Regions from separate parts of the Mycoplana sp. ABR4_002 genome, predicted to be linked through region 1. Evidence: riboswitches for the same ligand, from Rfam matches in the RefSeq annotation. Region 1 holds a riboswitch; the other holds the start of a gene.
The links. A riboswitch is a leader RNA that binds a small molecule or an ion and turns the genes downstream of it on or off. The one in region 1 is predicted to bind S-adenosylmethionine.
Positions count from the first base shown of each region.

Region 2: another riboswitch for S-adenosylmethionine. It lies ahead of ACXAGF_RS02070 (O-succinylhomoserine sulfhydrylase); the one in region 1 lies ahead of metA (homoserine O-acetyltransferase MetA).

Region 1 covers NZ_JBSWVO010000001.1:3,908,899-3,919,630, reverse strand. The annotation lists gene ACXAGF_RS18710 (aldose epimerase family protein) at 1-334, opposite strand, end outside; gene ACXAGF_RS18705 (vWA domain-containing protein) at 441-1,628, opposite strand; partial or broken gene ACXAGF_RS18700 (N-acetyltransferase family protein) at 1,633-2,083, opposite strand; gene metA (homoserine O-acetyltransferase MetA) at 2,088-3,011, opposite strand; SAM riboswitch at 3,068-3,145, opposite strand; gene ACXAGF_RS18690 (AAA family ATPase) at 3,196-4,035, opposite strand; gene phbB (acetoacetyl-CoA reductase) at 4,158-4,883, opposite strand; gene ACXAGF_RS18680 (acetyl-CoA C-acetyltransferase) at 4,989-6,170, opposite strand; gene phaR (polyhydroxyalkanoate synthesis repressor PhaR) at 6,479-7,057, shown strand; gene rpmF (50S ribosomal protein L32) at 7,147-7,332, opposite strand; gene ACXAGF_RS18665 (GNAT family N-acetyltransferase) at 7,520-8,056, opposite strand; gene ACXAGF_RS18660 (glutathione S-transferase family protein) at 8,113-8,760, opposite strand; gene mtgA (monofunctional biosynthetic peptidoglycan transglycosylase) at 8,837-9,562, opposite strand; gene ACXAGF_RS18650 (polyprenyl synthetase family protein) at 9,764-10,681, shown strand; gene hisC (histidinol-phosphate transaminase) at 10,685-10,732, shown strand, end outside.
Region 2 covers NZ_JBSWVO010000001.1:421,232-431,963, reverse strand. The annotation lists gene ACXAGF_RS02095 (hypothetical protein) at 1-70, shown strand, start outside; gene ACXAGF_RS02090 (peptidase domain-containing ABC transporter) at 84-2,228, shown strand; gene ACXAGF_RS02085 (HlyD family type I secretion periplasmic adaptor subunit) at 2,225-3,634, shown strand; gene ACXAGF_RS02080 (mitochondrial fission ELM1 family protein) at 3,746-4,684, shown strand; gene ACXAGF_RS02075 (2'-deoxycytidine 5'-triphosphate deaminase) at 4,776-5,873, opposite strand; SAM riboswitch at 5,949-6,027, shown strand; gene ACXAGF_RS02070 (O-succinylhomoserine sulfhydrylase) at 6,074-7,258, shown strand; gene apaG (Co2+/Mg2+ efflux protein ApaG) at 7,450-7,842, shown strand; gene ACXAGF_RS02060 (Hsp33 family molecular chaperone) at 7,913-8,902, opposite strand; gene argF (ornithine carbamoyltransferase) at 9,103-10,020, opposite strand; gene ACXAGF_RS02050 (acetylornithine transaminase) at 10,056-10,732, opposite strand, start outside.

The sequences.
Region 1 (10,732 bases):
GCCGGCCCGTGCCGTCGCTGCCGCCGTGGAGATGGGTCCGGTCGCGCTCGTTCCGTTCGAGCTGGTAGGTCGTGCCATCGAGGGCGAAGCGCCCGCCGCCGATGCGGTTGGCGTTGCGGCCGGGCGTGGCGCCGAAATAGGGCGAGTGGGCGAGGTAGTCCGCCAGTTGCTCGAAGCCCAGCACGAGCGGCGGCCGATGACCGTCGAGGCGCAGGTCCTGGATCACGGCGCCCCAGGTAATGACCCTGGCCGTCAGCCCGCCGCCCGAAAGCGCGACCCGATAGACCGGCTCTCCCGTTGCAAGCCGGCCGAACAGTTCATTTTCCGCATTCACCGATTGACCCTCCCGGCCTCCCTGCGGCCGCTCCGCAACCTGCGGCAAAACCCGGCCCGGGGCAATCCGAAAGATCATACTTTTTCAGGGCGGCGTCCCGGCGCCTTCAGCGTGACAGTTCCCTGGTCGCCGCCTGCAGGCCCGACAGCGTCAGCGGGAACATGCGCCCGTCCATCAGCCGGTGGATCAGCGCGATCGACTGGGTGTGGCGCCAATGGCCCTGGCTGACCGGATTGAGCCACGCCGCGCGGGGAAAATGCGTGGTGAGGCGGGACAGCCAGACGGCGCCGGCCTCCCTGTTCCAGTGCTCGACGGAGCCGCCGGCATGGGTGATCTCATAGGGGCTCATGGCCGCGTCGCCGACGAAGATCACGCGGTAGTCGCTGCCGTAGGTGCGGATCAGCTCCGGCGTCGGCGTGACGTCGGCGCGCCGGCGGCGATTGTCCCGCCACACGCCCTCGTAGATGCAGTTGTGGAAGTAGAAGTGCTCCATCAGGCCGAATTCGGCGCGGGCCGCCGAGAACAGTTCCTCGACCGTACGGACATGGGATTCCATCGAGCCGCCGGCATCGAAGAACATCAGGAGCTTGACGGCGTTGCGGCGCTCGGGCCGGGTCACGACGTCGATATAGCCGTGCTGCGCGGTAGAGCGGACGGTGCCGGGCAGGTCGACCTCCTCGGCCGCGCCCTCGCGGACCCAGCGCCGCAACCGCTTCAGCGCGACCTTGATGTTGCGGGTGCCGAGTTCGACGTTGTCGTCGTAGTCGCTGAATTCGCGCCGGTCCCAGACCTTGGCGGCGCGTCGGTGGCGGGAAACGTCCTGGCCGATGCGCACCCCTTCAGGATTGTAGCCGAAGGCGCCGAACGGCGACGTTCCTGCGGTGCCGATCCATTTGGACCCGCCCTGGTGCCGGCCGTTCTGCTCGGCCAGGCGCTGGCGTAGCGTCTCCATCAGCCGGTCGAAGCCACCAAGGTCTTCCACCAGCCGCTTTTCTTCGTCCGTCAGGTATCTTTCCGCAAGCTTCTCCAGCCATTCGGCCGGGATCCGGCCCTCGATCGCGGCGGTCCCGGTCCCGGACACGGCCTCGACGCCCCCGAAGCTTTGCGCGAAGACACGGTCGAAGCGGTCGATGAAGCGCTCGTCCTTCACCAGCGTGCTGCGGGCGAGGTAGTAGAAGGCCTCGACGTCGAAACCGGCGCCTCCCGCCTCCAGGCCGGCAAGCAGCATCAGGAACTCCCGGAGCGTCACGGGAACCTGCGCCGCCCGGAGCGCGAGGAAGAAGGAAACGAACATGGGGTCAGACGTTCTTCTGGTAGACGATGAAGGGCGTCTTGACGGCGATCCGGTCATAGAGCCGGCGAGCGGTGGCGTTGAACTCCTGCGTCATCCAGTAGACCTCCGGCGCGCCGGCCGCCGCGGCCCTGGTATAGACCGCCTCGATCAAAGCCCGGCCGACGCCCGTGCCGCGCACCGCAGGATCGGCATAGAGATCCTGCAGGTAGCAGACATTGCCGATCGTCCAGCAGGACCGGTGGGAACAGGTAGTGGGCGAGGCCGACCGGCCTTCCGTCGAGGACGGCGAGGAGGCCCGCACTCTCATTGCTGCCCTCGCCGGTGAGGCGGGCGAAGGTGGAGCGGAAGATCGCCTCGGGCAGGACGGTCTCGTAGAAGGCGAGATAGGCGGTCCACAGCCGGCGCCAATCGTCCGCGTCGTCCGACGCCAGCGGTCTGACTACGAGGCCGTGCATCCGCTCATCCCTCCGAACCGATCCTCTCCAGGTCGTATGGCGTCGTCTGGTACATTTCGTTGATCCAGTTGCCGAACAGAAGATGGGCATGGCTGCGCCAGCGGTTCAAGGGGGCGATCGACGGATCGTTGTGGGGGAAGTAGTTGCTCGGCATCTTGATCGGGACACCGGCATCGACATCGCGGAAGTATTCCTCGGCCAGCGAGGTCGAGTCGTATTCGACATGATTGAAGACATAGAGCCGCTTTCCCGCCTTCTCCTGCACGAAGCAGACGCCGGTCTCGTCCGATTCCATCAGGATCTCCAGGCCGGGGCGCTTGCGGATGTCCTCGGCCCGCACTTCCGTCCAGCGCGAGACCGGAATCTGGAAATCGTCGGAGAAGCCGCTGAGGAAGACCGACGACGGATTGCGGTTGTGGTGGCGGAAGACGCCGAACGCCTTCTCGTCAAGGGTGTACTTGGGAACGCCGTGGAAGTGGTAGATCGCGGCCATCGCGCCCCAGCAGACGTTCAGCGTCGAATGGACGTGGGTATCGGTCCAGTCGAAGATCCGCTTCATCTCGTCCCAGTAGGTGACGTCCTCGTAGGCAAGCGTCTCGATCGGGGCGCCGGTGATGATGAAGCCGTCGAACTTGCGGTGGCTGATCTCCTCCCAGGTGTCGTAGAAGGCGAGCAGATGGTCCTCCGAGGTGTTCTTTGCCCGGTGGGCGCCGATGCGCACCAGAGACAGCTCCACCTGCAGCGGCGAGGCGCCGACGAGGCGGGCCATCTGGATTTCGGTCCTGATCTTGTTCGGCATGAGATTGAGCAGCCCGATCTGCAACGGGCGGATGTCCTGCCGGACCGCCACCGTCTCGGTCATCACCCGCACGCCCTCGTGCACGAGGGTCTCGAAGGCGGGCAGCGTATCTGGGATCTTGATGGGCATGGCTCACTCGACAAAAACAAAAGACCGGCGGCGACTTTGTCGCGACCGGTCCACGGAAGGTTCTTCTCGCGGCCCTTTAGCGACTTGTTTTACGTGGCTGCAAGCCGGCCGGCCAAATCACCACGAAGGCATCCTAGATAGCGCCTGCGCGCGCGAAAATCAATTCCGGCGCGCCGTCGCCGCCTCATCCCTCGCGCCGCGCCATGAACGCCAGCCGCTCGAACAGGTGCACGTCCTGTTCGTTCTTCAGAAGGGCGCCGTGGAGCCTGGGCAGCATGGTCTTCGGATCGCTGCGCAGGTCGGCCGGCTCGACCTCGTCGGCAACGAGCAGCCGGATCCAGTCGAGGGCTTCGGAGGTCGACGGCCGCTTTTTCAGACCCGGGGTCTCGCGAAGGTCGAAGAACACGGACAGGGCGGCCGACAGCAGCGCCTTGCGGATGCCCGGATAGTGCACCTCGACGATGCGCGACAGAGTCTCGGCGTCGGGGAAGCGGATGTAGTGGAAGAAGCAGCGGCGGAGGAAGGCGTCCGGCAGTTCCTTCTCGTTGTTGGAGGTGATGATGACGATCGGCCGGTTGACCGCCGAAACCGTCTCGCCCGTCTCGTAGACGTGGAACTCCATCCGGTCGAGTTCCTGCAGCAGGTCGTTCGGGAACTCGATGTCGGCCTTGTCGATCTCGTCGATGAGCAGCACCGTCTTTCGCGGCGCGGCGAAGGCCTGCCAGAGCTTGCCCCTGCGGATGTAGTTGCGAACGTCGTTGACCTTCCCGTCGCCGAGCTGGCTGTCACGCAGGCGCGAGACGACGTCGTATTCGTAGAGGCCCTGCTGGGCCTTGGTGGTCGACTTGACGCTCCACTCGATTAGATCGAGGCCGAGGGCGGCCGCGACCTGCCGCGCCAGTTCGGTCTTGCCGGTGCCGGGCTCGCCCTTCACCAGCAGCGGGCGCTCGAGCCGGATCGCCGCGTTTACGGCAACCATCAGGTCCTTGTCGGCGACGTAGTCGGCTGTTCCGGAAAACTGCATGCTCTTGCCCTGCGCTGGCGTTGCGGAGCCCCATATAGGATGGCCAGGCCTTCCGTAAAGGGCACGGCCGCGATCAACCGATCGCGGCCGTGCCGATGATTTCGCCTCGACGCGTGGCGCGGTCAGGCGAAGAACTGGCCACCGTTGGCCGAGATGGTCGAGCCGGTGACGAAACCGGCGTCGTCGGCCGCGAGGAACACGACGCAGCGGGCGATTTCCTCCGGTTCGCCAAGGCGGCCGACCGGGATCTGCGGGATGATGCGCTCGTTCAGCACCTTTTCCGGGACGGCACGCACCATTTCGGTTCCGATATAGCCCGGGCAGATCGCGTTGACGGTGATCCCCTTGGCGGCGCCCTCCTGGGCAAGCGCCTTGGTGAAGCCGAGGTCGCCGGCCTTGGCGGCGGAATAGTTCGCCTGGCCCATCTGCCCCTTCTGGCCGTTGATCGAGGAGATGTTGATCACCCGTCCGAAGCTGCGGTCACGCATGCCGCCCCAGACCGAATGGGTCATGTTGAACAGGCCGGTGAGGTTGGTACCGATCACTTCGCCCCACTGCTGCGGTGTCATCTTGTGAAACATGGCATCGCGCGTGATGCCGGCATTGTTGACGAGCACCTCAACCGGCCCGAGATCGGCCTCAACCTTCGCGACACCCTCGACGCAGGCCTCGTAGTTGGAGACGTCCCACTTGTAGACGGCGATGCCGGTCTCTGCCTTGAAGGCACTGGCGGCCTCGTCGTTGCCGGCGTAGTTGGCGGCGACCTTGTAGCCCTTCTGCTTGAGCGCGATCGAAATGGCCGCGCCGATGCCGCGCGTGCCGCCCGTGACCAATGCTACCCTGCTCATGTGTGCACCTCCCCTTGGACAATCTTTTCTTTGGGTCGGGGGCCGCGCGAACGCGGCGCTCCCGGAATGCGCGTGCCGGCAGGAGCCGGCCCTGTAAGTGGAGGCCTACAGGCGCTCGACGCACATGGCCACGCCCATACCGCCGCCGATGCAAAGCGTCGCCAGACCCTTGGATACGCCGCGGCGCTTCATCTCGAACAGGAGCGTGTTGAGCACGCGCGCGCCGGAGGCGCCGATGGGATGGCCGATCGCGATCGCGCCGCCGTTGACGTTGACGATGGCCGGGTCCCAGCCGAGGTCCTTGTTGACGGCGCAGGCCTGCGCCGCGAAGGCTTCGTTCGCCTCGACGAGGTCGATGTCGGCGATCTTCCAGCCGGCCTTGTCCAGCGCCTTGCGCGAGGCCGGGATCGGGCCGGTACCCATGACCTGCGGGTCGACGCCGGCGGTGGCCCAGGAGACGATGCGGGCGAGCGGCTGGATGCCGCGGCGGGCCGCTTCCGCCTCGCTCATCAGCAGGGCGGCGGCGGCGCCGTCATTGAGGCCGGATGCGTTCGCGGCGGTCACCGTGCCGTCCTTGTCGAAGGCGGGCCGCAGTTTGGTCATGGCGTCAAGGGTGGCGCCGTGGCGGATGTACTCGTCGTTGTCGACGACGATGTCGCCCTTGCGGGTCTTGACGGTGAAGGGAACGATCTCGTCCCTGAACCGGCCCTCCTTCTGCGCAGCCTCGGCCTTGTTCTGCGAGGCGACGGCAAAGACGTCCTGCTCCTCGCGCGACAGCTGCCACTTCCTGGCGATGTTCTCGGCGGTGACGCCCATGTGATAGCCGTAGAAGGCGTCGGTCAGGCCATCCTTGATCATCGTGTCGATCATCTTCATGTCGCCCATCTTCACGCCACCGCGCAGGTGGGCGCAATGGGGCGCCATCGACATCGACTCCATGCCGCCGGCGACGATGATATTGGCATCGCCGGTGGCGATCTGCTGCATGCCGAGCGCCACGGCGCGCAGGCCCGAGCCGCAGAGCTGGTTCATGCCCCAGGCGGTCTTCTCCTGCGGGACGCCGGCCTTCATCGCCGCCTGGCGGGCCGGGTTCTGGCCCTCGCCGGCCGGCAGCACCTGGCCGAGGATCACCTCGTCCACCTCGGCGGCGGACACGCCGGACCGCTCGAGGACGCCGGCGATCGCCGCCGCGCCGAGCTCGTGCGCCGGGGTGTTGGCAAAGGCGCCGTTGAAGGAGCCGACGGCGGTGCGGGCCGCGCTGGCGATGACGATCGACGGGGTGCTCATGGGATGTTCCTCGCTCCTCTGTTCCCGGAGGAGCGCTGCCGGCCCGTCCAGGATCCCGATGGGGGGTGCCGCAGGCGACCGGGGCGGTCCTGCGACAACCGTCTCAAGGCCAAACTGGCAAAGCTTCGGGGGAGAGTCAAACGCCTTGTCGCTCCGCCCAGAGGCGCCTGCCCCGGGTGGTCGCGGTGCGGCGGATTTATTGCGCAGCAATTTCCGCCGCAATGCACAATTCATTTGAAACGGCAGCGTTTTTGCGGATACTCGCTTCACCAGGGAGCGGTTGGAAATGAGGGGATGAGGAGACCCAGATGGCCAAGAACGACGGTCAGATCACGATCAAGAAGTACGCCAATCGGCGGCTCTACAATACCGGGACCAGCACCTATGTAACTCTCGACGATCTTGCGGTGATGGTGAAGAAGGGGGAGAACTTCGTCGTCCAGGACGCCAAGACCGGCGAGGATATCACCCACTCGGTGCTGACGCAGATCATCTTCGAGCAGGAGTCGAAGACGGGCAACACGCTGCTGCCGATTTCGTTCCTGCGACAGCTGATCAGCTTCTACGGCGACCAGATGCAGATGGTCGTTCCAAGCTATCTCGAGCACTCGATGCAGGCCTTCACCGACCAGCAGGCGCAGATGCGCGAGCAGATCAACAAGGCCTTCGGCGACACGCCGCTTGGCAAGAACCTGCAGGTGCCGATGCAGATGGTGGAGGAGCAGGTGCGGCGCAACACCGAGATGTTCCACAAGGCGATGCAGATGTTCTCGCCGTTCATGAGCGCGCCGCAGCCGAAAGAGACGAAGAAGGCCGAGGCAAAGGACATCGACGATCTGAAGGAGCAGCTTCGCGCGCTGCAGTCGAAGCTCGACAATCTGGGCTGAGGGCCGGCAAAGGGTCCAGGCGCAGAAGCGTCAAAAGAAATGGGCCGGTCGATGCCGGCCCATTCTCAATTCGCGCGCACCGAAAGAGGTTATGCGCCTTCCTTTGGCGTCAGCACCTGGCGACCGCGGTACATGCCGGTCTTCAGGTCGACATGGTGCGGGCGGCGCAGCTCGCCGGAGTTTTTGTCTTCGATGTAGGTCGGAGCCTTCAGGGCGTCGGCGGAGCGGCGCATGCCGCGCTTGGACGGGCTCGTTTTTCTTTTCGGTACAGCCATTTCACTACTCCACTGAACGGGCAAACACATCCATGGCCAGTGACAGTGGCCGAAAGAGACGTGTATCTATCTCGGAAATTTCGCGGGCTTATACATGGCAACGCCCCGCTTGACCAGTCCCCCGCCGCATTTTTTCCGCGGCAGCGATGGAGGCGGTCCGCCGGCGGGAACTGGTCCGCCCAGACCTTCAGCCATCCGGCCCCGCGGTGCCGTCGAGCGCGTTCTCCATGAAAAGCATGTAGGGCATCAGCGGCTCGGGATAAAGGTGGTAGGGCGGGCAGGGGCGGAAGCCCAGCGCGCGGTACAGCGCGATCGCCTCTGCCATCCGGTTCGCCGTATCGAGGCGCATGATCTTGTAGCCCTCACCGCGTGCCGCCGCCATGGCGGCCTGCGCCAGTCTCCGTCCGAGGCCCTGTCCCTGGAAACGGACCCGGACGAACAGGCGCTTCATCTCGCAGGCATCCTCGGACAGCCGCCGAAAGGCGCAGGCGCCGCAGATCGCCTCGCCGGACGTTGCCAGCAGCGTCCGGCCGTTCGGCGGACCGTAGATGGCGGGAAGCATCTCGAGCTCGGCACCCAGCGACTGATGGCCGAAGGCGGCCTCGACGAACCAGCCGTCCGCCGCATAGCGGCTACGGCACCAGTCGGTGTACTCGCCGATCAGTTCGAGGAAGGCCCGGTAGTCGGCCTCGGACTGCGCCAGGCGGATCGTCGTCTCGGCCATCATCGGTCCTCCTCTGGCGGACTATAACGGCTTGCGAACTGGGCTGCGAGCCCGCCTCAGGCCTCGTCTTCCGGCACGATCCAGGGCTCGGCCAGCGCCGCCGCCTCCCACTTCTTCCAGGCCGGGTGGGCCATGACGCGGTCCATGTAGGCAAGCGAGCCATGATCGAAGGTGAGCCGGTAGGTGTGGAACCGGTTGACGACCGGCGCAAACATCGCGTCCGCGGCGGAGAAGGCGCCGAAGAGGAAGGGGCCGCCCCAGCGCCGCAGCGCTTCTCGCCAGATCGTCTCGATGCGCGCGACGTCGGCCATCACGCCCTCCGGCAGGTCGATGGCGCGCTGCGGCCGGCGGATGTTCATCGGGCAGGCGTTGCGCAGCGCCCGGAAGCCGGAAAGCATCTCCATGGATACAGAGCGGGCCTCGGCGCGCGCCGCGCGGTCGCCCGGCCAGATGCCGGCCTCGGGACGAAGCTCGGCGACATACTCGATGATGGCGAGCGATTCCCACACCCGCACCGCTCCGTGGTGCAGCACCGGCACGCGCCCGGTCGGCGAAAGCTCCCTGAAGGTGGGATTGCCCGCGGCGAAGTCGAAGGGAATGACCCGGTCGGTGAAGGGGATCCCGGCTGCCTCCATGGCGATCCAGGGGCGGAAGGACCATGACGAATAGTTCTTGTTGCCGATGTAGAGGACGAGGTCGGACATGGAGGTTCCCTTGAGGCCGGAAGCGGCGGCGACCCTATCGGCCCGCCCGCCCGTCGCCAAATGAAAAGGCCTGAACTCAATCATAAAGGCATTTGATGTATTCGCCGGAGCGGCTGGCGCGTCGCTCGATCACGCCGGCGAGGCGCTTCAGGCCGCGCCCGGGCTTGCCGGCGTTGCGCTCGATCGGATTGGGCAGGGAGACGGCGAGCAGCGCCGACTGCCGACGGGACAGCTTCTTGGCGGGCACGCCGAAATGATGCCGGGCTGCGGCCTCGATGCCGTAGATCCCGGGGCCCCATTCGGCGACGTTGAGATAGATCTCCATCAGCCGCTTCTTGCTCCAGACAAAGTCGGCGGTGACGGCCAGAGGCAGCTCGAGCGCCTTGCGGACGAAGGAGCGCCCGTTCCAGAGATAGAGGTTCTTGACGGTCTGCATCGGGATGGTGCTGGCGCCGCGCGTGGGCTCGCCCTCGAGCGCGTCGTTGACCACGCCGCGCATCTCGCCCCAGTCGACGCCGCCGTGCCGGCAGAACTGGCCGTCTTCCGACATCATCACGGACTGCACGAGAACGGGGGCGATGTCGTCGAAGGAAACCCACTGCCGGTCGTAGCCCTTCAGCAGGGCGAGATCGCGCAGCATCAGCGTGGAGACCGGATGGACGGAGCCGACGGCATAGACCGGGATGAGCAGGTAGGGGGCCGCCAGCAGCGTGAGCACTGCGATCGCCGCGTTGCGCCAGCCGCGCCGCAGACGCCCGATCACGCCGCCGTCCCCGCCGGCTTTCCCTGGCGTGGCATCCATATGGCTGGCATCGGGTCTTGCCTCAACGCGTGTTTCCGGTGCTATTTCCAAGGGGCCGGTGTCCTGGTGTCGCCGTTCCGCGCCTTCTTACCGTCCTGAAGCCCGGTTTGCCAATGGTTGCGTCGAACTTTGCCGGCGTTTGATGGTCCGAAGACCTGCTTCGCCGTTGCCTATCGCCACGGCGCGTGCCAAAGAGCGGGCATGACGACCCTGTCTGATCCCTTTTTGCAGCGTCTGAAGACGAATGCGCTCATGGTCGAGGCGGCACTTGCTGAGCTTCTGTCTGCGGACGCGGGCGACGGTGAGATTGCGCGGCCCGAGCGCCTGCTGGCGGCCATGCGCCATGGGGTGTTGAACGGTGGCAAGCGGTTGCGCCCCTTTTTGGTGATCGAAGCGGCCGCGTTGTTCGGCGACGGATTTGCTCCCGCGGCCCTGCGCGTCGGGGCGGCGCTTGAATGCGTGCATTGCTATTCGCTGGTGCACGACGACCTGCCCGCGATGGACGACGACGCGCTGCGGCGCGGCCAGCCGACGGTGCACGTGGCCTATGACGAGGCGACGGCGATCCTGGCCGGCGACAGCCTGCTGACACTCGCCTTCGACATCCTTGCCGCGCCGGATACCGCGCTTGCCGACCGAACCAAGACGGAGCTGGTGCTGGCGCTGGCGCGCGCTGCCGGGCTGGGTGGCATGGCCGGCGGCCAGGCGCTGGATCTGGCGGCGGAGAAGACCGCCCCGGGCGAGGCGGCCATTGTGACGCTGCAGGCGATGAAGACCGGTGCCCTCATCCGCTTCGCCTGCGAAGCCGGGGCGATCATCGCCGGTGCCGACCAGCCGGAACGCGGCCTGCTGCGCCGCTACGGCGAGACCATCGGCCTGGCGTTTCAACTGGCCGACGACCTTCTCGACCTGACCGCGGACGCGCAGACGCTGGGCAAGGCCACCGGCAAGGACGCGGCGCGCGGCAAGGGAACCCTGGTCGCGCGCAGGGGGCAGGCCTGGGCCGAAACCCGGCTGAACGAGCTGGTCGGCCAGGCCGAGGACCTGCTGGCGCCCTTCGGCGAGCGGGCCGGCATCCTGGTCGAAGCCGCGCGCTTCGTCGCCAACCGCAGGAACTGATCGATGAGCAAATACTGGTCGCCCGTCGTCTCGACGCTGAAACCCTATGTC
Region 2 (10,732 bases), 3.5 Mb from region 1:
CGACATGCCGCCGGCGGACGCGACGCAGCGAACCCAGGGATCCGCAAACGAGTCGCCGAACTTCAACTGAGTGCGCGTCGACGATGAGCGAATCCCGGCACACCAACCTTCAGTGTCTGGCGCTGGTGGCGCGCCACCATGGTATTGATCTCGCGCCTGAGCGGCTGATGCACGACTATGCCGTCGGCGAGGAACCGGTCGCGATGCGGCAGTTTCTGCGGATGGCAAAGGACGCGGGCCTGAAGGCCCGGCACGTCCACCTGACCTGGGACGCGCTCTTCACCCTGGGCGAAGCCTATCCGGTGCTCGCCGAACTCAAGAACGGCAACTGGGTCGTTCTCGCCGGTGCCGGCGGCACCGGCGAGAACCGGATGGTCCGCATCCTCGATCCGCTCGCCAAGCGCCCAGAGTTCATCCTGCTCGACGAGGAGAAGTTCGCCCGGAACTGGCAGGGATCGGCCGTGCTGTTGAAGCGCAACTATCGGCTCTTCGACGACGAGCAGCCTTTCGGCCTGCGCTGGTTCATCCCGGAGATCATCCGCCAGCGAAGCCTGTTCCGCGACGTCGCGATCGCCGCCTTCGTGCTCTACGGGCTCGGGCTCACCACGCCGATCTTCTTCCAACTCGTGATCGACAAGGTGCTGGTGCACCAGAGCTACGCGACGCTGACGGTGCTGACCATCGGCATTGCCACGGCGCTGATGTTCGACGCCGCCTTCACCTTTCTGCGGCGCTATCTGCTGCTCTACGCGACGAACAAGATCGACATCCGAATGGCCACGCGCACCTTCGGTCATCTGCTCGACCTGCCGATCGCCCTGTTTGAACAGTCCTCCGCCGGCGTCATCGTCAAGCACATGCAGCAGGCGGCGCGCATTCGGGAATTCCTGACCGGGCGGCTGTTCCTTACCCTGCTCGACGGGATGTCGCTGCTGGTGTTCGTGCCGATCCTCCTTCTCTACAGCGTCAAGCTCACCTTTGTCGTGCTGGGCTTCGCCCTGCTCGTCGGGCTCGTCGTCATGGTGCTTGTCGGGCCGTTCCAGCGCCGCCTGCAGGAGCTCTACCGGGTCGAGGGCGAGCGGCAGGCGCTGCTGGTCGAGACCGTGCACGGCATGCGGACGGTCAAGTCGCTGGCGCTGGAGCCGCGACAGAGGCGGGTCTGGGACAACCAGTCGGCCGAGAGCATCTCCGTACGTTTCCGTGTCGACAAGATCTCGTCCGTCGCGCAGGCCCTGACGGGGCTGCTGGAGAAGCTGATGAGCGTCGCCATCATCGGCCTCGGCGCGCTGGACGTGTTCAGCGGCGCCATGACGATCGGCGCGCTGGTTGCCTTCAACATGCTGGCCGCCCGGGTTTCGGGGCCGCTCGTGCAGATCGTCACGATGGTGCACGAGTACCAGGAGGTCGCGCTGTCGGTGCGCATGCTCGGCGAGATCATGAACCAGCGGCGCGAGCAGTTCGGACGCGGACGCGGACTGCGCCCGGACCTTACCGGTCGGATCGAGTTCGACCGCGTCACCTTTCGCTATGCGCCGGACAACGCGCCCGCGCTTGACGACGTTTCGTTCTCGGTTCCGGCCGGCTCGGTCTTCGGCATCGTCGGCAAGAGCGGCTCCGGCAAGACGACCGTGACCCGGTTGATCCAGGGGCTTTACCAGAATCAGCACGGCCTGGTCCGGATCGACGGCCATGACAGCCGGGAACTCGACCTCGTCCACCTCCGGTCGAGCATCGGCGTGGTGCTGCAGGACAATTTCCTGTTCCGCGGCACGGTGCGCGAGAATATCGCGGCGGCGAAGCCCGACGCCAGCATCGAGCATATCGCCGAGGTCGCCCGCATCGCCGGCGCGGAGGAGTTCATCGAGCGGCTTCCGCGCGGCTTCGAGACGATTCTGGAGGAGAACGCGGCCAACCTGTCCGGCGGCCAGCGGCAGCGCCTCGCTATCGCCCGGGCCCTGATCACCGACCCGAAGCTGCTCATTCTCGACGAGGCCACGAGCGCGCTCGACCCCGACAGCGAGGCGATCATCCGCGAAAACCTGAGCAAGATCGCCAAGGGCCGCACGGTCATCATCGTCTCGCATCGGCTGTCCACGCTGGTCGATGCGGATGCAATCCTGGTCATCGACCGCGGCAAGATCGCCGACATCGGCCGCCATGACCAGCTGGTGTCGCGCTGCATGACCTATCGCCATCTGTGGACCCAGCAAACGAGGCACGTCGCATGAGCACCGACAGCGACAAGTCGCCCGAGAACCTGCCCGTGCCGGTCATGCCGTCGGGCTCCGAGCTGGTGGTGCGGCTGCCGCGCCCCGCGGTCATCGCCGAATTCCAGTCCGACGCGGTGGAGCTGGAGGAGAAAGTCCCGCCGAAGGTGGCGCGGCTGACGCTCTATGGCGTTACCGCGTTGATCCTGGCCGGCATCCTCTGGGCGACGCTGTCGAAGATCGACGAGGTGGTGATCGCGCCGGGCAAGCTGATCACGACGCAGCCGACGATCGTCGTGCAACCGTTGGAGACCTCGATCATCCGCTCGATCGACGTCGCCAACGGCGATATCGTCCGGGCCGGCCAGACGCTCGCCATGCTGGATGCGACCTTCAGCCAGTCGGACGTCGACCAGCAGGGCGCCAAGTTCTCGGCCCTCGACGCCCAGGTCAAACGCATCGAGGCCGAGTTGGACGGCTCCGACTACACGGCCCTTGCCGGCGCCACCCCGGACGAGGTGCTGCAGGCGCAGCTCTTCGTGCAGCGGCGCGCCTTCTACACGGCGCAGGTCGAGAATTACGACCAGCAGATCGCCGGCCAGGTCGCGGCCATTGCTTCCAGCAAGGACCAGCAGGAAGTGCTGACGAACCGGCGGGAAAACCTCAGCCGCATTGAGGGTGCCCGCGAGACGCTCTACCGCAAGGACAGCGGCTCGCTGATCAACTTCCTCGGCGCGCGCGACGCGCGGCTCGATGTCGAGGCGGACCTGACCGCGCTGCGCGGACGGGCGGCCGAGGCCGACCACATGCTGGCCAAGCTGCAGGCCGACCGGCAGGCCTTTGTCGAGGACTTCCGCCGCGCGGCCATGGAACAACTGGTCGAACTGCGCAACCAGCGCGACGCCGCCAGCGAGGAACTGAAGAAGATGGAATTGCGCCGCGAGATGGTGGCGCTGACCGCCCCGGCGGACGCGGTGGTGCTCGATCTCGCGCAACGATCGGTCGGATCGGTCGTCAAGGAGGCCGAGCCGATCGTGACGCTCGTTCCCCTCAACGTGCCGATGGAGGCGGAGGTCTCGATCAACACGCGCGACATCGGGCGGGTGGCGGTGGACAAGGAGGCGCGGATCAAGATCGACGCCTATCCGTTCCAGAAGTTCGGGACGGCCTCCGGCACGGTGCGCACGATCAGTCGCGATGCCTTCAGCCCGACCCAGCAGGACGCAATCGCCGGGCAGCCGCCCGTCCCCTACTTCAAGGCCCGCGTGTTGCTCGCCGACACCACGCTGCGCTCCGAGGGCGAGCCGGTGCTGCTGCTGCCGGGCATGACGGTCTCGGCCGAAATCAAGGTCGGCCAGCGCACCGTCATGTCCTACTTCCTCTATCCGCTGATCCGCGGCCTCGACAGCGCCATCCGCGAGCCGTAGGGCTCCGACCGGAACCGGTCCGTCACGCCGTACGATGCGGGCAGCCCTTGACTTGAAGCGCTGACTGCAGTTCTTCCACGCCCATCGAGACGCCGAGGAACGGAGTAGCAGATGGTGGTCGCCTGGACCGTGAGCGAGCCGAAGATCGGGACCCTGTCGCAGTGCGTCGCCGTTGCCCGCCATTTCGATGAAAGCCCTGTCGAAAAGATCGTTGTTCCCGGACGTGGCTTGCGCCGGATTTTCGATGCGCCGATTTTTCGGCGCGCGGAGCCCGCGCCGGACCTGATCGTCTCCTGCGGCTTTCGCTCCGAAAAGCGGGTGCTGAAGATGAAGCAGGCCTATCGCAACAGGCCCCTGGCGGTTCATCTCCAAAACCCCAAGGTCGAAGGTTACGACATGATTTTCGTGTCGCGCCACGACTGGCGGCCGGAGTTCGACGGGCGGCCCGACTATCATCAGATGCTCGGTGTTCCCCATCGCTTTTCCACCGCGTTCTGGGAGAGCCGTCGGCATTCGGCGCGGCAGGTCTACGCGCCTTCGGGCGAGAAGGTCGTCGCCATCTTCGTCGGCGGGGCAAACGGAGCCTACGACTATGACACTGCCGCGCACGCGACCATCGCCGCCGCCGCGGAAGGGCTGGCTCGGAAGGGCTGGAGGGTCTTGATATCGGTGTCGCGCCGCTCCAGCGAGGAGACGCTGAGCGTGCTCGGCAGGCTCCGTTCACCCGACATCCATGTGTGGGACAGAAAGGGCGAAAACCCCTATGTGGACTACGTCGCGGCCGCCGACGCGTTCCTGATCGCCAAGGACTCGATCACAATGCCGTGCGAGGCCCTGTCGACAGGACGCCCGGTCTATGCGCTCGACCTCACACCCATCTCCGGCGAAAGGCTGGAGAAGTTCGAGTGGTATCATCGGGACCTGCAGGAGACGTTGCGGCTGACGCGGCCGTTCGCCGGCGAGCTTGCCCCCTACCAGTACGCACCACCGCGCGAGACCGAACGGATCGCAGCCCTGATCAGGCAACGTCTGGCCGACGATCGCGGCTGAACGTTCTGGCGCCCCACCAGGTGCGTGCACCCGGTCGCGGCATCAGCGGGAAGTGACCCTGCGGCCCCGTGACGATCGCATTTCGGTCGGCTCAGCCCTCGCGGAAGTGCTTGGACAGCTTCAGGCCCTGGGCCTGGTAATTCGAGCCGAGACCGGACCCGTAGAGGCTTTCCGGCAGCTCGAGCATGTGCTCATAGACAAGGCGGCCGACGATCTGGCCGTGCTCCAGAATGAAGGGCACCTCGTGGCTGCGGACCTCGAGCACGGCGCGGCTGCCGCTGCCGCCGGCGGCGGCATGGCCGAAGCCGGGGTCGAAGAAACCGGCGTAGTGGACGCGAAACTCGCCGACCAGCGGATCGAACGGCGTCATCTCCGCGGCGTAGAGCGGTGGCACGTGAACGGCCTCGCGCGAGACGAGAATGTAGAATTCGTCCGGATCGAGGATCAGGTCGTTGCGACCGCGGCTGAACAGCGGCTCCCAGAAGTCGAACACGTCGTGCTGGTTCTTCTCGTCGACGTCGACGACGGCGGTGTGATGCTTGCCGCGGTAGCCGACGAGCCCGTCCGGGCCGCTCCCCTTGAGGTCGATCGAGAGCGCAATGCCGCCGCCCGACACATTCGGCGCCTCGCTGGCCACCAGAGTGTCGGACGAATGCAGCTTGAGCAGTTCGGCATCCGACAGGATCGCGTTGCCGTTGCGGAAACGGATCTGCGACAGGCGCGAGCCACGCCGCACGACGACCGGGAAGGTGCGCGGCGAAATCTCCAGGTAGAGCGGCCCCTTGTAGCCGGCCGGCACCTTGTCGAACTCCTGCGCGCGGTCGGTGATGACGCGGGTGAAGATGTCGAGACGACCGGTGGAGCTCTTGGGGTTGGTCGAGGCCGACAGGCCGGCGGGCAGATCGAGCCGTTCCATCAGCGGCACGATGTAGACGCAGCCCGTCTCCAGCACCGCGCCCTCGGACAGGTCGATCACGTGCAGCTTCAGCCGGTCGAGCTTGTCGGCGACGAGATGTGCGGGCCCGGGAAGAAAGCTCGCCCGGACGCGAAAGGCCTTCGAGCCGAGGCGCAGATCGAGGCTGGCCGGCTGGACCTGGTCCGGATCCAGAGCCGCCTCGCTTGCGAGCCTGCCGCCGTCGAACAGTGCCCTGATGGCGCGGTCCGCCAGAATTCCCGTGTCACGTGCCATGAGCCAATCCTTAGAAACTTGCCGACAAAACCAAATGCGGGCAATTGACGCAAGCGCCGCCAGGCAGTATGGACCGGATTATCCCGTGGTGATTTGGCCGGTCGGCTTGCAGCCACGTTAAACAAGTAGCTAAAAAGGCCGGGTGTCGAACCGGCCTGCTTTTTGCGGCCGGTTTTTTTGTTTTGGAAGGCGATGATCTCATGAGCAAGTCCTGGCGCCCGGCAACCCAGCTCGTCCACGGCGGCACCTCCCGTTCCCAGCACGCCGAAACGTCCGAGGCGATCTTTCTGACGCAGGGCTTCGTCTACGAGAGCTCCGCGGCGGCCGAGGCACGCTTCAAGGGCGAGACCGAAGGCTTCATCTACGCCCGCTACGGCAGCCCCACCAACGACATGTTCGAGCGGCGCATGTGCCTGCTCGAGGGCGCGGAAGACGGCCGCGCCATGGCCTCGGGCATGGCGGCGGTCGCCGCCGCCATCCTCTGCCAGGTGAAGGCCGGGGATCACATCGTCGCCGCCCGCGCGCTGTTCGGCTCCTGCCGCTGGGTCGTCGAGACGCTCGCGCCGAAATACGGCGTCGAATGCACCCTGGTCGACGGGCGCGACCTGGCCAACTGGGAAAGGGCGATCCGCAAGAACACCAAGGTGTTCTTCCTGGAAAGCCCGACCAACCCGACACTCGAGGTCGTCGACATCGCCGGGGTGTCGGCGCTGGCCAACCAGATCGGCGCCAAGGTCGTGGTCGACAACGTCTTTGCCACGCCGCTGTACCAGAAGCCGCTGGAACTTGGTGCGCACATCGTCGTCTATTCGGCCACCAAGCACATCGACGGCCAGGGACGCTGCCTCGGCGGGATCGTGCTGTCCGACAAGCAGTGGATCGAGGAGAGCCTGCAGGACTACTTCCGCCACACCGGCCCCGCCATGTCGCCGTTCAACGCCTGGACCCTGCTGAAGGGCGTCGAGACGCTGCCGCTGCGCGTACGCCAGCAGACCGAGAACGCCTCGCGCGTCGCCGACTTCCTCGCCGGGCATCCGAAGGTTGCGCGGGTGATCTATCCCGGCCGCAAGGATCACCCCCAGGCGGACCTGATCGCGCGGCAGATGAGCGGCGGCTCGACCCTGGTATGCATCGAACTCAAGGGCGGCAAGGACGCCGCCTTCGCCTTGCAGGATGCCCTCGAGATCGTGGAAATCTCCAACAATCTCGGCGACGCCAAGAGCCTGATCACGCATCCCGGCACGACCACACACAAGAACCTGAGCGAGGAGGCCCGGACGGAACTCGGCATTTCACCCGGCACCATCCGACTTTCGGCCGGGATCGAGGACAGTGAGGATCTGGTCGGAGACTTCGCCCAGGCGCTGGAGAAGGTTAAGGCCTGATGCTTCCGGAACGGCCGCGCACCGCTTTTGGCTGCTCGGCCGTTCCACGCCCCTTCGCTCATCTGTTCGATCCGGCCCGAACAGCAATCCCACAAACGGCGGACATTGACCGTCGAAGACATTGCCCGACTTGTAAATGTTTCGGGTGTATGATCCCGGCTCATGCGAACAAGTGACATCAAGGCGTCGGAATGTACAGAGCGCTAACCCGCGATATCGAGGTGACGGTCGAGCCCTACTTTCTGGAGGAGCAATCCGACCCGGACGACAGCCGATATGTCTGGGGCTATCGCATCGTCATCGCCAACCATTCGGATATCACGGTCAAGCTGATGACACGCTACTGGCACATCACCGATCAGAACGGACTGGTCGACGAAGTGAGCGGCCCGGGCGTGGTGGGCGAGCAGCCGGTGCTCGGCCCCGGCGATACTTACGAGTACTCGTCCGGCTGCCCGCTCGACACGCCGTCGGGGGTGATGTTCGGGCACTACCGGATGGAGACCCCGGCCGGCGACGCCTTCGAGGTCGCAATCCCCGCCTTCTCGCTCGACGCGCCCGGACAGGCCCGCACCCTAAACTGACACCATGGAGTGACCGCTACCGCGACAGACGAACCTGGCGCGTCCGTCGGACCGCCGCCGCGTGGCGGCGTCAGGACGAGGCGACTTCGGAGGTCTCGAAGCGGTAGGTCGTCGAGCAGAACTCGCAGGTTGCCGCGATGTGACCATCGGTTGCGGAGTACTCGATGTCCTCCGCCGACAGTCCGGACAGCACGGCTTTCAGCCGGTCGCGCGAACAGGAGCAACGGTCCACCACCTTCTGGGTCGGATAGACGCGAACGCCGCGCTCGTGAAACAGCCGGTACAGCAGCCGCTCGGTACCGACATTGGGATCGGTCAGTTCGTCGGCGTCGATCGTCTCGACAAGGCTGCGCGCCTCGGCCCACTTGTCGTCCTCTTCGATCTTGTGTCCGACCTCCTCGCCGTCGCCGCCCGGAAGATCAGGCTGGCGCATGCGTTCCGGAGCGTCCGGCAGAAACTGCGCCACCACGCCGCCCGCGCGCCAGCGGTGCCGCGACTTGCCGCCGGCATCGCGATCAAAGAGTTCGGCAACCCCCAGCCGCACGCGCGTCGGAATCTGTTCCGATTGGCGAAAATAGGTTCCGGCAATCTCTTCAAGCGTGTGCCCGTCAAGCGCGACGATGCCCTGATAGCGCTGGGTATGCGCTCCCTGATCGATGGTGAAGGCGAGGATGCCCTCACCGAGAAGCTCGTGCGGCGCCGATCGGCCGGCCGCCACTGCCGCCGCCAGCGCGTCGGCGTCGAAACGGGCATAGGCGCGTACGCTTTCCGGGCTGGAGAAGTCCGCAACGAGCAGGTCGACCGGACCGTCGCTCTTTGTCTGCAGGATCAGCTTGCCTTCGAATTTCAGCGAGGTGCCGAGCAGCACGGTCAGAACGATCGCTTCGGCCAGCAGCCGCGCAACCGGCAGCGGATAGTCGTGACGCTCGAGAATGGCGTCGAGCATCGGCCCTAGCTGGACCGCGCGGCCGCGCACATCCAGGCCCTCTACCTGAAACGGCACGACCTGGTCGTCGCCGGCATAGTCGAGTTCGCCAAGTTTCGGGGCTGGCTGGGCCATCATTCGCTCCTTCAACGCCATACGCCGCATCGGCCCGATGCTGGTCACATCTGCCCGCGGCGGGTGGGATCTTTCGTGATTCGATGCCGTGACCGGCCGGATGATTTCACAACAGGCGGCTCGATGCCAACAGGCATCGCGGCGGGTTGCGCCTTACATCGGGGCGGCATCCCCGGTTTTCAAGAGCGCTGCCGCCCGACCTAGATGACGTTCATGCACCAGGCAAGGATCGACTTCTGCGCATGCAGGCGGTTCTCCGCCTCGTCGAAGACCACCGAGTGCGGCCCGTCGATGACCTCGTCGGTGACCTCCTCGCCGCGGTGCGCCGGCAGGCAATGCATGAACAGCGCGTCCTTGTGCGCCTTCTGCATCAGTTCCTCGTTGACCTGGAAGGGCTGAAAGATGTTGTGGCCGCGGGCGCGGTGCTCCTGGTTCATCGACACCCAGCAGTCGGTGACGACACAGTCGGCGCCGGCGACCGCCTTGTCGGCATCGTGGCACAGCATGATGTCGCCGCCATTGTTGCGCGCCCAGTTCAGGATCTTGTCCTCCGGCTCGGAACCGAGCGGCACCGCCATGTTCATCCGGTAGCCGAAGCGCGCAGCGCCCTCGATGAAGGAATGCAGAACATTGTTGCCGTCGCCCGTCCAGGCGATCGTGTGGCCCCTTATCGGGCCGCGATACTCCTCGAAGGTCATGATGTCCGCCATGATCTGGCAGGGGTGCGTCAGGTCGGTCAGCGCATTGATCACCGGCACGGTCGCATGCTCGGCCATCTCCAGCATGCGGGAGTGGTCGGTGGTGCGGATCATGATCGCGTCGACGTAGCGCGACAGCACCTTCGCCGTGTCGCCGATCGTCTCGGCGCGGCCGAGCTGCATTTCCGTGCCGGAGAGGAACAACGTCTCCCCGCCGAGCTGGCGCATGCCGACGTCGAAGGACACGCGCGTGCGGGTCGACGGCTTTTCGAAGATCATCGCCAGCATCTTGCCTGACAGCGGCTTGTCCTCGGCGCCGGCCTTGTTGGCCGCCTTGCGCGTGCGGGCATCGTCGATGATCGTGCGGAGGTCCTCGGCCGTCATGGCGGAGAGGTCGATGAAGTGTCTTGTACCTGCCATGCTGTCAGTCCTGTGTTTCGCCGTCGGCCTTCGCCTCAGGCCGTCTTCTGCGAGGCGCTGAGCTTCTCCGCCGCCCGTTCGATCCGCGCCAGCCCCTCGCGCGCTTCGTCGACCGAGACGACAAGCGGCGGCAGCAGGCGCAAGACATTCTCCCCGGCCGGGACGAGCAGGAGGTTCTCCGCCCGCACCGCCTTCAGCAGGTCGGCCGACGGCACCTTCGCCTTGATGCCGAGCATCAGGCCCTCGCCGCGGACGTCCTCGATGATGTCCGGGTACCGGTCCTTCAGCGAGGCCAGGCCCTGGCGCATCACCAGGGCAACGTCGCGCACGTGGTCGAGAAATCCGTCCGCCAGCACCACGTCCAGCACGGCGTTGCCGACCGCCATGGCCAGCGGATTGCCGCCATAGGTCGATCCGTGGGTGCCCGAAACCATGCCCGAGGCCGCCTCCGCCGTCGCCAGGCAGGCGCCGAGCGGAAAGCCGCCGCCGATGCCCTTGGCGACCGCCATGATGTCGGGCGTGACCCCCGCCCACTCGTGGGCGAACAGTTTGCCCGTGCGGCCGACGCCGGTCTGGACCTCGTCGAGGATCAGCAACAGTCCGTATTCGTCGCAGAGCGCGCGCAACTCGCGCAGGAACTCATTGGACACCACCCGGATGCCGCCCTCGCCCTGCACCGGCTCGATCAGGATCGCGGCGGTCTCCTCGGTGA